DNA from 2 places in the Streptomyces sp. NPDC044061 genome. Region 2 is predicted to be linked to the other one. Evidence: riboswitches for the same ligand, from Rfam matches in the RefSeq annotation. Region 2 holds a riboswitch; the other holds the start of a gene.
The links. A riboswitch is a leader RNA that binds a small molecule or an ion and turns the genes downstream of it on or off. The one in region 2 is predicted to bind glycine.
Positions count from the first base shown of each region.

Region 1 (5,562 bases), on a different contig from region 2:
GTACAGCTTCCGGGACGTCGTGGTCCTGAAGATCGTCAAGCGGTTCCTGGACACCGGGGTCTCGCTGCAGAACATCCGCACGGCCGTCGTGCACCTCAGGGAACGCGGTTTCCGCGATCTGGAGCGCATGACCCTCATGAGCGACGGTGCCACGGTGTACGAGTGCACCTCGCCCGACGAGGTCCACGCCCTGCTGCAGGGCGGTCAGGGCATCTTCGGCATCGCGGTCGGCGTGGTCTGGCGGGATGTGGAAAGCGCCCTCTCCCAGCTGCACGGCGAGCGCATCGACACGGGGGAGACGCTGGTCGGGCACAACCCGGCGGACGAGCTGGCGCGGCGGCGCAACCGGGCGGTCTGACCGGGGGCACCGGGCGCGCGGGGCCGCCCGGGCGTCGGCAGCTTCGCCCACCGTCGGCGGCCCAGGCGGCCGGTGCCGTACGCCGGGGCATTGTCAGTGGCGTGGTGCAGCATCGGAGATGTGAGAAACGCGCCCACGATCCTGCATCTCGACATGGATGCCTTCTTCGCCTCGGTGGAGCAGGCGTCCAAGCCGAGCCTGCGCGGGAAGGCCGTCGTCGTGGGCGGGCTCGGACCGCGCGGGGTGGTGGCCACCGCGTCGTACGAGGCACGGGTCTTCGGGGTCCACTCGGCGATGCCGATGGCCCAGGCGCGCCGGCTGGCGCCGAACGCCGCGTACCTCGTACCCCGCTTCGCCCTCTACCGGTCGATCAGCGAGCAGGTGATGGCGCTGCTGCGGGGGCTGTCACCCCTCGTGGAGCCGCTGAGCCTGGACGAGGCGTTCGTGGATCTGGAGGCCGGGGGTACGGCCTGGGACGAGGAGTCGGCGAGGCTGGCCGGGACGAAGCTGCGCACGGACATACGGGCGGTCACGGGGCTCACGGGGTCGGTGGGCCTGGCCGCCTCCAAGATGCTGGCGAAGATCGCCTCCGAGCAGGCCAAGCCCGACGGACTCGTGCTCATCGAGCCCGGGACCGAGCGGGCGCTGCTGGGCCCCATGTCGGTGCGGACCCTGCCCGGGGTGGGTCCGGCCACCGGGGACCATCTGCGGCGGGCGGGGATGACCACGGTCGAGGAACTGGCCGAGGCGGGTGAGGACGAACTCGTACGGCTGCTCGGTAAGGCGCACGGGCACGCGCTGTACGCCATGGCGCTGGCGCGCGACGACCGCCCCGTGGTTGCGGAGCGGGAGACCAAGTCGGTGTCGGTCGAGGACACCTACGACGTGGACATCCACGACCGGCTGCGGGTGGGCCTCGAGGTGCAGCGGCTCGCCGACCGGTGTGTGGGACGGTTGCGCGGTGCCGGGCTGTCGGGGCGGACCATCGTGCTGAAGGTGCGGCGGTACGACTTCTCGACGCTGACCCGCTCCGAGACGCTCCGGGGGCCCACCGACGATCCGGCGGTGGTCCGGGAGGCGGCCGCGCGGCTGCTGGAGTCCGTGGACACCACGGGCGGGGTGCGGCTGCTCGGCGTGGGCGTCTCCGGGCTCGCCGACTACACCCAGGAGGACCTGTTCGCGCAGTCGGCACAGCCGTCGGGGCCGGAGGAGGCGCAGGAGACGGCGGTGGCCGAGGCCGTGCAGGAGCCGCCGGAGCCCGTCGAACGGCAGTGGCGAGCCGGGCAGGACGTGTGGCACGCCGAGTGGGGCCACGGCTGGGTGCAGGGCAGCGGTCTGGGCCGGGTGACCGTGCGCTTCGAGACGCCTCTGTCGGAGCCGGGGCGGGTGCGGACGTTCCGGGTCGAGGATCCCGCGCTGGAGCCGGCCGAGCCGCTGCCGCTGGTTCCGGTGACCGACTCCGCCCGCCCGCCGGTCGGGACGGGCCCGGAGGCGGATCAGGACTCCTCCGTGCCCGCGAGCTTGCCGAAGTCGTGGTCCGGGAAGGCGGGAGGCGGGGCCACGTCCAGGCCGTAGTGGTGATAGAGCTGGAGTTCCTGTTCGGGGGAGAGGTGACGGCCCACGCCGAAGTCGGGGGCGTCCTTGATGAGGGCGCGCTCGAAGGGGACCCGGAGGGCGCCCTCGATCAGCTCGCTCGGCTCCAGCGGGACGAAGGCGTCCCGGGAGAACAGGCCGGTGCGTATGGCCGCCCACTCCGGCACGCCCGTCGCGTCGTCGAGGTACACCTCGTCGATGGTGCCGATCTTGGTGCCATTGCGGTCGAACGCCTTGCGGCCGATCAGGTTGCGCGGATCGATGTCGGTCTGCACGGTCCCTCTCCCTCCACTTGGTCGCAACTCATCCGTAAGCACTACAAAAGAGCACATTCACGGAGGCGGCCACTCGAAGGCTCGGGCGTTGACCTCGCTGGTAGGCTGACAGCGGCTGCTGACCCCGTGCGGGAGAGTCCTCCGATCACCTCGGAGGCGCCGAAGGAGCAAATCCTCCCCGGAATCTCTCAGGCTCACGTACCGCACGGACGAGGTCACTCTGGAAAGCAGGGCGGGTGTCGACGGCTTCCGCTCTCACCGACGGTGAAAGCCGGGACGCTGGGGCGCCCGGTGAAGCTCTCAGGTTGAGATGACAGAGGGGGAGGCCGTCGGGGTATCCGTACCGGGGTGCCCCTCGAAGGTCGCGTCAGACCAGGAGGCCTCCGCAATGACCGCCCATCGCACCCCGCTCTCCGAGCTCGAAGCAGGCATTCCCTTCGAGCAGCGCCACATCGGGCCCGACCAGGAGGCGCGGGCCAAGATGCTCGCGCACGTCGGATACGGCTCCCTCGACGAGCTGACCGCCGCCGCGGTCCCGGATGTGATCAAGAACGCCGACGCCCTGGACCTGCCGGGCGCCCGCACCGAGGCCGAGGTGCTGGCCGAGCTGCGCTCGCTCGCCGACCGCAACCAGGTCCTCGGCTCCATGATCGGGCTCGGCTACTACGGCACCTTCACCCCGCCCGTCATCCTGCGCAACGTCATGGAGAACCCGGCCTGGTACACGGCCTACACGCCGTACCAGCCGGAGATCTCGCAGGGCCGTCTGGAGGCCCTGCTGAACTTCCAGACCATGGTCGCCGAGCTGGCCGGCCTGCCCACCTCCGGCGCCTCCCTGCTGGACGAGGGCACCGCCGCGGCCGAGGCGATGGCGCTGTCCCGGCGCATGGGCAAGAACAAGAAGGGCCTGTTCCTGATCGACGCGGACGCCCTGCCGCAGACCGTCGCCGTCATCGAGACGCGTGCCGAGCCGACCGGCGTGGAGGTGGTCGTCGCCGACCTCAGCGAGGGCATCCCGGCCGACATCGCCGCGCGCGAGATCAACGGCGTGCTGATCCAGTACCCCGGCGCCTCCGGTGCCGTACGCGACATCAAGCCTGTCATCGACCAGGCGCACGAGCTGGGCGCCCTCGTCACCGTCGCCGCCGACCTGCTGGCGCTCGCCCTGCTGACCTCCCCGGGCGAGCTGGGCGCGGACATCGCCGTCGGCACGACCCAGCGCTTCGGTGTGCCGATGGGCTTCGGCGGGCCGCACGCGGGCTACATGGCGGTGCACGAGAAGTTCGCGCGCAGCCTGCCCGGCCGGCTCGTCGGTGTCTCCGTCGACGCCGACGGGCACAAGGCCTACCGCCTCGCCCTGCAGACCCGTGAGCAGCACATCCGCCGCGAGAAGGCCACCAGCAACATCTGCACCGCGCAGGTGCTGCTCGCCGTGATGGCCGGCATGTACGCGGTCTACCACGGCCCCGAGGGCCTCCGGACCATCGCCCGCCGCACCCACCGCTACGCCACGATCCTCGCCGAGGGCCTGAAGGCCGGCGGTGTCGAGATCCTCCACGGCGCCTACTTCGACACGCTGACCGCGCGGGTGCCGGGCAAGGCCGCCGAGGTCGTCGCCGCCGCCCGCGACAACGGCGTCAACCTGCGTCTGGTCGACGCCGACCACGTCTCCGTCGCCTGCGACGAGACCACCAACCGCGCCCAGGTGGGTGCCGTCCTCACCGCCTTCGGCGTGGCGGGCGACATCGAAGCGCTGGACGCGACGGCCGCGGACACCCTGCCCGAGGGTCTGCTCCGCTCCGACGACTACCTCACCCACCCGGTCTTCCAGGAGCACCGCTCCGAGACCGCGATGCTGCGCTACCTGCGCAAGCTGGCCGACCGCGACTACGCGCTCGACCGCGGCATGATCCCGCTGGGCTCCTGCACCATGAAGCTCAACGCGACCACCGAGATGGAGCCGGTCACCTGGCCCGAGTTCGGCCAGCTGCACCCCTTCGCGCCCGCCGAGCAGGCCGGGGGCTACCTCACGCTCATCCACGAGCTGGAGGACCGGCTCGCCGAGGTCACCGGCTACGACAAGGTCTCGCTCCAGCCGAACGCCGGTTCGCAGGGCGAGCTGGCCGGCCTGCTGGCCGTACGCGGCTACCACCGGGCCAACGGTGACGAGCAGCGGACCGTGTGCCTGATCCCGTCCTCAGCGCACGGCACCAACGCCGCCAGCGCCGTGATGGCCGGCATGAAGGTCGTCGTCGTCAAGACCGCCGAGGACGGCGAGATCGACGTCGAGGACCTGCGCGCCAAGATCGAGAAGCACCGCGACGAGCTCTCCGTGCTGATGATCACCTATCCGTCCACGCACGGCGTCTTCGAGGAGCACGTCGCCGACATCTGCGCCCAGGTCCACGAGGCCGGCGGTCAGGTGTACGTCGACGGCGCCAACCTCAACGCGCTGGTCGGCCTCGCCAAGCCGGGCCACTTCGGCGGTGACGTCTCGCACCTGAACCTGCACAAGACCTTCTGCATCCCGCACGGTGGCGGCGGCCCCGGCGTCGGCCCGGTCGGGGTCCGCTCCCACCTGGCGCCCTACCTGCCGAACCACCCGCTGCAGCCGGAGGCCGGCCCCGAGACGGGCGTCGGCCCGATCTCGGCCGCTCCGTGGGGCAGCGCGGGGATCCTGCCGATCTCGTGGGCGTACGTCCGTCTGATGGGCGGCGAGGGCCTGAAGCGGGCCACGCAGGTCGCCGTGCTCTCCGCGAACTACATCGCCAAGCGCCTGGAGCCGCACTACCCGGTGCTCTACACCGGCCCCGGCGGCCTGGTCGCGCACGAGTGCATCATCGACCTGCGCCCGCTGACCAAGGCCACCGGTGTCAGCGTCGACGACGTGGCCAAGCGTCTGATCGACTACGGCTTCCACGCGCCCACGATGTCCTTCCCGGTGGCCGGAACGCTGATGATCGAGCCGACCGAGTCCGAGGACCTGGCCGAGCTCGACCGTTTCTGCGACGCCATGATCGCCATCCGCGCGGAGATCGAGAAGGTCGGAGCCGGCGAGTGGCCCGCGGAGGACAACCCGCTGCGCAACGCCCCGCACACGGCGCGGGCGCTCGGCGGGGAGTGGGAGCACTCCTACAGCCGCGACGAGGCCGTCTTCCCGGCCGGTGTCACGGTCGCCGACAAGTACTGGCCGCCGGTGCGCCGCATCGACCAGGCCTTCGGTGACCGCAACCTGGTCTGCTCCTGCCCGCCGCTGGACGCGTACGAGGACTGAGTGAGCCGCTGAGGCCCCCGCCCGGACCGCCGGGCCGGGGGCCTCTCCCGTTTCACACCCTT
Region 1 covers NZ_JBWKFL010000009.1:306,475-312,036, reverse strand. The annotation lists gene AC07CM_RS17570 (MerR family transcriptional regulator) at 1-358, shown strand, start outside; gene AC07CM_RS17565 (DNA polymerase IV) at 479-1,933, shown strand; gene AC07CM_RS17560 (PRC-barrel domain-containing protein) at 1,855-2,226, opposite strand; glycine riboswitch at 2,346-2,440, shown strand; gene gcvP (aminomethyl-transferring glycine dehydrogenase) at 2,615-5,500, shown strand; gene AC07CM_RS17550 (TOBE domain-containing protein) at 5,553-5,562, opposite strand, start outside.
Region 1: linked by a shared signal. The riboswitch ahead of gcvP (aminomethyl-transferring glycine dehydrogenase) and the one ahead of gcvT (glycine cleavage system aminomethyltransferase GcvT) in region 2 are both predicted to bind glycine.

Region 2 (5,562 bases):
AGGACGGCTTCAGCGCCTCGGCGATCACGTCCGCGACCTCGGCGAAGTCCTCGGCCGTGAAGCCGCGGGTCGCGAGGGCGGGCGTGCCGATCCGCAGACCCGAGGTGACCATCGGGGGACGCGGGTCGTTCGGGACGGCGTTGCGGTTGACCGTGATGCCGACCTCGTGGAGGCGGTCCTCGGCCTGCTGACCGTCCAGCTCGGACTCGCGCAGGTCCACCAGGATCAGGTGCACGTCCGTGCCGCCGGAGAGCACGTTCACGCCGGCCTCGCGGGCGTCGGCCGCCGTCAGGCGCTCGGCGAGGATGCGGGCACCCTCCACGGTACGACGCTGGCGCTCCTTGAACTCCTCGCCCGCCGCGACCTTGAAGGAGACCGCCTTCGCCGCGATCACGTGCTCCAGGGGACCGCCCTGGAAGCCCGGGAAGACGGACGAGTTCAGCTTCTTCGCGAAGCCCTTCCTGGCGAGGATGATGCCGCCGCGCGGGCCGCCGAGGGTCTTGTGGGTCGTGGAGGTGACCACGTCCGCGTGCTCGACCGGGTTCGGGTGGAGACCGGCGGCGACGAGGCCCGCGAAGTGCGCCATGTCGACCCACAGGTACGCCTCGACCTCGTCGGCGATCCGGCGGAACTCGGCGAAGTCCAGCTGCCGCGGGTACGCCGACCAGCCGGCGATGATCACCTTCGGGCGGTGCTCCTTGGCGAGCCGCTCGACCTCGGCCATGTCGACCAGGCCGGTCTCGACGTCCACGTGGTACGCGACCACGTTGAACTGCTTGCCGGAGAAGTTCAGCCGCATGCCGTGGGTCAGGTGGCCGCCGTGCGCCAGGTCCAGGCCGAGGATGGTGTCCCCGGGCTGGGCCAGCGCGAACAGGGCCGCCTGGTTCGCGGAGGCGCCGGAATGGGGCTGGACGTTGGCGTACTCGGCGCCGAACAGCTCCTTGATCCGGTCGATGGCGATCTGCTCGGCGACGTCGACGTGCTCGCAGCCGCCGTAGTAGCGGCGGCCCGGGTAGCCCTCGGCGTACTTGTTGGTCAGGACCGAGCCCTGGGCCTCCATCACCGCGAGCGGCGCGAAGTTCTCGGAGGCGATCATCTCCAGGGTGGACTGCTGGCGGCCGAGCTCGGCGTCGACCGCGGCGGCGATCTCCGGGTCCAGCTCGTGCAGGGACGTGTTCAGGACAGTCATACGGCTACGACTCCTCAGCCGGCGGTGTGGGCGGCGTACTCGTCGGCGGAGAGCAGGTCGGCCGGCTCCTCCGAGACGCGTACCTTGAACAGCCAGCCGCCCTCGAAGGGGGCGGAGTTCACCAGCGACGGGTCGTTGACGACGTCCTCGTTGATCTCGGTGATCTCACCGCTCACGGGCGAGTACAGGTCGGAGACCGACTTCGTCGACTCCAGCTCACCGCAGGTCTCGCCCGCCTCGACGGTGGAGCCGACCTCGGGGAGCTGGGCGTAGACCACATCGCCGAGCGCGTTGGCCGCGAACTCGGTGATGCCGACCGTCGAGACGCCGTCCTCGGCGGCCGACAGCCACTCGTGCTCCTTGCTGTAGCGCAGCTGCTGGGGGTTGCTCATGGCCTGAATTCTCCTGTACGCGGGGAGTGCTGGTGAATGAGGGACTGCTGGGACTGCTGATGAGCAGGTGAATGTGCGCGGAGTCACGTCCCGGGACGGACCGCGCCCAGTGTCTACTTCTGGCGCTTGTAGAACGGCAGCGCCACGACCTCGTACGGCTCGTGGCTCCCCCGGATGTCCACACCGACGCCCTCGGTGCCCGGCGCCGCGTGCGCCGCGTCGACGTACGCCATGGCGATCGGCTTGCCCAGGGTGGGGGAGGGTGCGCCGGAGGTGACCTCGCCGATCACCTGGCCGCCCGCGACGACGGGGTACCCGGCGCGCGGTACGCGACGGCCCTCGGCGACGAGGCCGACGAGGACGCGGGGCGGTGCGGCGGCGGCGCGCTCGGCGGCCTGCCGGAGCGCCTCGCGGCCCACGAAGTCGCCCTCCTTCTCGAACTTCACCACCCGGCCGAGCCCGGCGTCGAACGGCGTCAGCGAGGTGTTCAGCTCGTGCCCGTACAGCGGCATGCCCGCCTCGAGGCGCAGGGTGTCCCGGCAGGACAGGCCGCACGGCGCCAGGCCGACGCCCTCGCCCGCCTTGGTCAGCGCCTGCCACAGCTCGACCGCGTGCTCCGGCTTCACGAACAGCTCGAAGCCGTCCTCGCCGGTGTAGCCGGTGCGGGCGATCAGCGCGGGGACGCCGGCGACCGTGCCGGGCAGGCCCGCGTAGTACTTCAGGCCGTCCAGGTCGGCGTCCGTGAGGGACTTCAGGACGCCGGGGGACTCGGGACCCTGGACCGCGATCAGCGCGTAGGCGTCCCGGTCGTCGCGCACCTCGGCGTCGAAGCCCTCGGCGCGCTCGGTCAGCGCGTCCAGCACCACCTGGGCGTTGGAGGCGTTGGCCACGACCATGTACTCGGTCTCGCCGAGCCGGTAGACGATCAGGTCGTCCAGGATGCCGCCGTCGGCCCGGCAGATCATGGTGTAGCGGGCGCGCCCGACGCCGACGGAGGCGATGTTGCCCACCAGCGCGTGGTTCAGGAGGGCGGCCGCGTCGGCGCCGGTCACCGTGATCTCGCCCATGTGCGAGAGGTCGAAGAGACCGGCCTTGGTGCGCACCGCGAGGTGCTCGTCGCGCTCGGAGCCGTAGCGCAGGGGCATGTCCCAGCCGGCGAAGTCGGTCATCGTCGCACCGAGCGAGCGGTGCAGCGCGTCCAGCGCGGTATGACGGAGTCCAGTGGGTTCGGTACTGCTCATCGGTCGGTCGTCTCCCAGGGCAGGCATGGGGGCGGGCGAGGAACGTTCCTCCCCATCTGTCATCGGAACCTGAGAGGTTCGCCATGATCCTCGCAAGGAGTGGTCACGGCTTGCACCTTGGGTGGAGCCACTGTCGCAGCGGCCCGCTTTTCAGATGTGCCTCGCCCGCGCGGTAACGGGGACCTGAGAGATTCAAGGGAGGGACTTGCTCCTTCGGCGTCCCAGCGAAGCTGCTGGGAACTCTCCCGCGCGGATTCAAACGGCCGGTATGCAGTTGGCGCGCACATCATTGCACGCCACGACCCCACCCGTCAGGGCCGCATCTGTAACCGACCTGTGGCAGTACGCGTACCGAACCACTGGACACGGCGCATTACCTTCTCTTTACATTCGAAGGGCATGGGATCTGGCGAGCCCCAGGGGAGGACGATCACGGTGAACAGGACGACGGCCTACGCCGCCACCGACGGCATCGCGGTGCCCAACCAGCCATCCGCCCCGGCTCGCGAGCGCTGCGCGGACCGCCCGGCCCCGGTCGTGCGCGACCTGCGCGACCGCGTCGGCCGCGGCCCGCGCACCCTGCTGTTCGGCCCCCGCGACCTGGTGGTGGTCACCGGCCTGCCCGGCAGCGGCAAGTCCACGCTGATGCACCGCGCGGTGCCCGGCCACCGCGTCGACTCCCAGGACGCCCGCGACCGCTGGGCCGCCCGGGCGCCCCGCTTCCTTCCCTACGCGCTCTACCGCCCCCTGGTCCGCCTCGCCCACTACGCCGGACTGCGCCGCGCCCTGCGCACCGGCGAGGGGGTCGTCGTGCACGACTGCGGCACCCAGGCCTGGGTGCGCGCCTGGCTGGCCCGCGAGGCCCGCCGCCGCGGCGGCACCCTCCACCTGCTCCTCCTCGACGTCACGCCCGAGACCGCCCGGGAGGGCCAGCGCGAGCGCGGCCGCGGAGTGTCCCGGTACGCCTTCCGCCGCCACCGCCGTACGGCCGGCCGTCTGCTGCGCGCCGTGGAGCGGGGCGAGCTGCCCGCCGGCTGCGGCTCGGCGGTGCTGATGGACCGGGACGCCGCGGACGTCCTGCACCGCATCGGCTTCTCGGGCTGACCGGACCGGGCGCTGTCACAGACACCCGCTAGCCTTCGGATCCACAGCATGGTTCCCAGCAGGCGGTAGGCAGATGGACTTCCCGGCGGACTTTCCCGCGGACTTCCCCGCACAGACGCACCCCCACCCGCACGGCGGTTGGCCCGGCAACGAGCTGGAGGAGGTGCTCTCGGCCTCCCTCGGCACGCCCTCGGCGGGCGGCCGGATCCTCGAGGTCCTGGGCCGCAGCTTCGTCTGGGTACCCCTGCCCAACGGCGGCGGCCCGCACAGCGGCCCGCTGGACCTGCCCAGCATGGAGATCGACGGCCAGGTGTACGTCCCGGTCTTCAGCTCGGAGGAGCAGCTGCGCCAGGCGGCCGGCTCCCACATGTCGTACACCGTCGCCCCGGCGGTGGAGTTCGCCCGCGGCCTGCCCCCGCAGGCCGGGATCGCCGTCAACCCCGGCGGTGTCGTCGGCGTGCCGCTCCCGCCGGAGGCGGTGGCCGAACTCTGCCGCGCGGGCCGCACCCCGCTGGACGGCCCCGGCACCGGTGGCCGGGTCCGCCTCTTCGAGCCGGACTGGCAGGACGACCCGGTCGACTTCCTCACCGCCGCCTCGGCCGAGTTCGCCGAGACCGGCGTGGTCCTCACCGCCCGCCGCTGCCTCGCCGCCGTCGAGACGGCGGACCCGGTGATGTTCGTCGGCGTGGAACTCTCCCAGTGGGACGGAGACCTGCGCGCCCTGCCCCTGGAAGCCCTCGGCAAGGCCCTCGGCAAAGTCCCGGTCAAGTGGGCGGTCAACCTCGTCCTCCTGGACGTGGCCCAGGATCCGGTGGCCGACTGGCTCAGGGCGAACGTCCGCCCCTTCTACCAGCACGCCCACTAGAAGCCGACGCGGGAGCAGCCGGTCCGAGGGGGCGCGGGGAACTGCGCGACAGGCCACGAACAACCCGCACCCGCGAACGAACACAAGGCCCTGAGCCACTGGGCGCTTAAGCTGTTCCCCAAACGCGGGGCAACTCCCAGAAGGGCCGGTACGACAGGTGAGCGCGAGCCACAGCGGCAGCGTCGAGCACATGCTGCGCCAGGTCACCCCCGGGCGCTACGACGCCTACGAGGCACTGCTGCGCGCACTCGCCACTCCCTCCTCCGGCCAGATCTGGATGCTGCTGTGGCACGGCCAGGCAGGCTCACCCGACGCCCAGTACGGGAACATGGAGGTCGAAGGCTTCAGCTACGCCCCCTGTGTGACCTCCGCGCAGGAACTCTCGGCGAGCGGCTGGAACCGCTCCTACGAGGTGGTCGACGGACTGGACGTCGCCCGCACCCTCTACCCCGACCACTACGGGCTCTGGCTCAACCCGCACGCCCCGGGCGGCGGCGTCGGCGTCCCCTGGCTGGACCTGCGCCGCATCGCCACCGGCCTGGACCGCCAGCCCGCCGGCCCGCTGAGCCTGTCGGAACCCGGCGTCGAGGTCTCCCAGTTCTACGCCATGCTCGCGCAGAACGCCCACCGCACCCCGGCCCTGCGCTCCCTGCGCCGCGCCTGGGTGCAGCCCGCGCTCGGGGCGCCGTACCTGGCCATCGGCCTGGACGTGTACGACACCTCGCCGGCCGCGGTCGACTCGGTGCGCGCGATGATGCAGCAGTCCGTCGG
Region 2 covers NZ_JBWKFL010000016.1:69,049-74,610, forward strand. The annotation lists gene glyA (serine hydroxymethyltransferase) at 1-1,189, opposite strand, end outside; gene gcvH (glycine cleavage system protein GcvH) at 1,204-1,581, opposite strand; gene gcvT (glycine cleavage system aminomethyltransferase GcvT) at 1,695-2,822, opposite strand; glycine riboswitch at 2,869-2,982, opposite strand; glycine riboswitch at 2,983-3,080, opposite strand; gene AC07CM_RS26015 (AAA family ATPase) at 3,258-3,926, shown strand; gene AC07CM_RS26020 (enhanced serine sensitivity protein SseB) at 4,000-4,791, shown strand; gene AC07CM_RS26025 (enhanced serine sensitivity protein SseB C-terminal domain-containing protein) at 4,982-5,562, shown strand, end outside.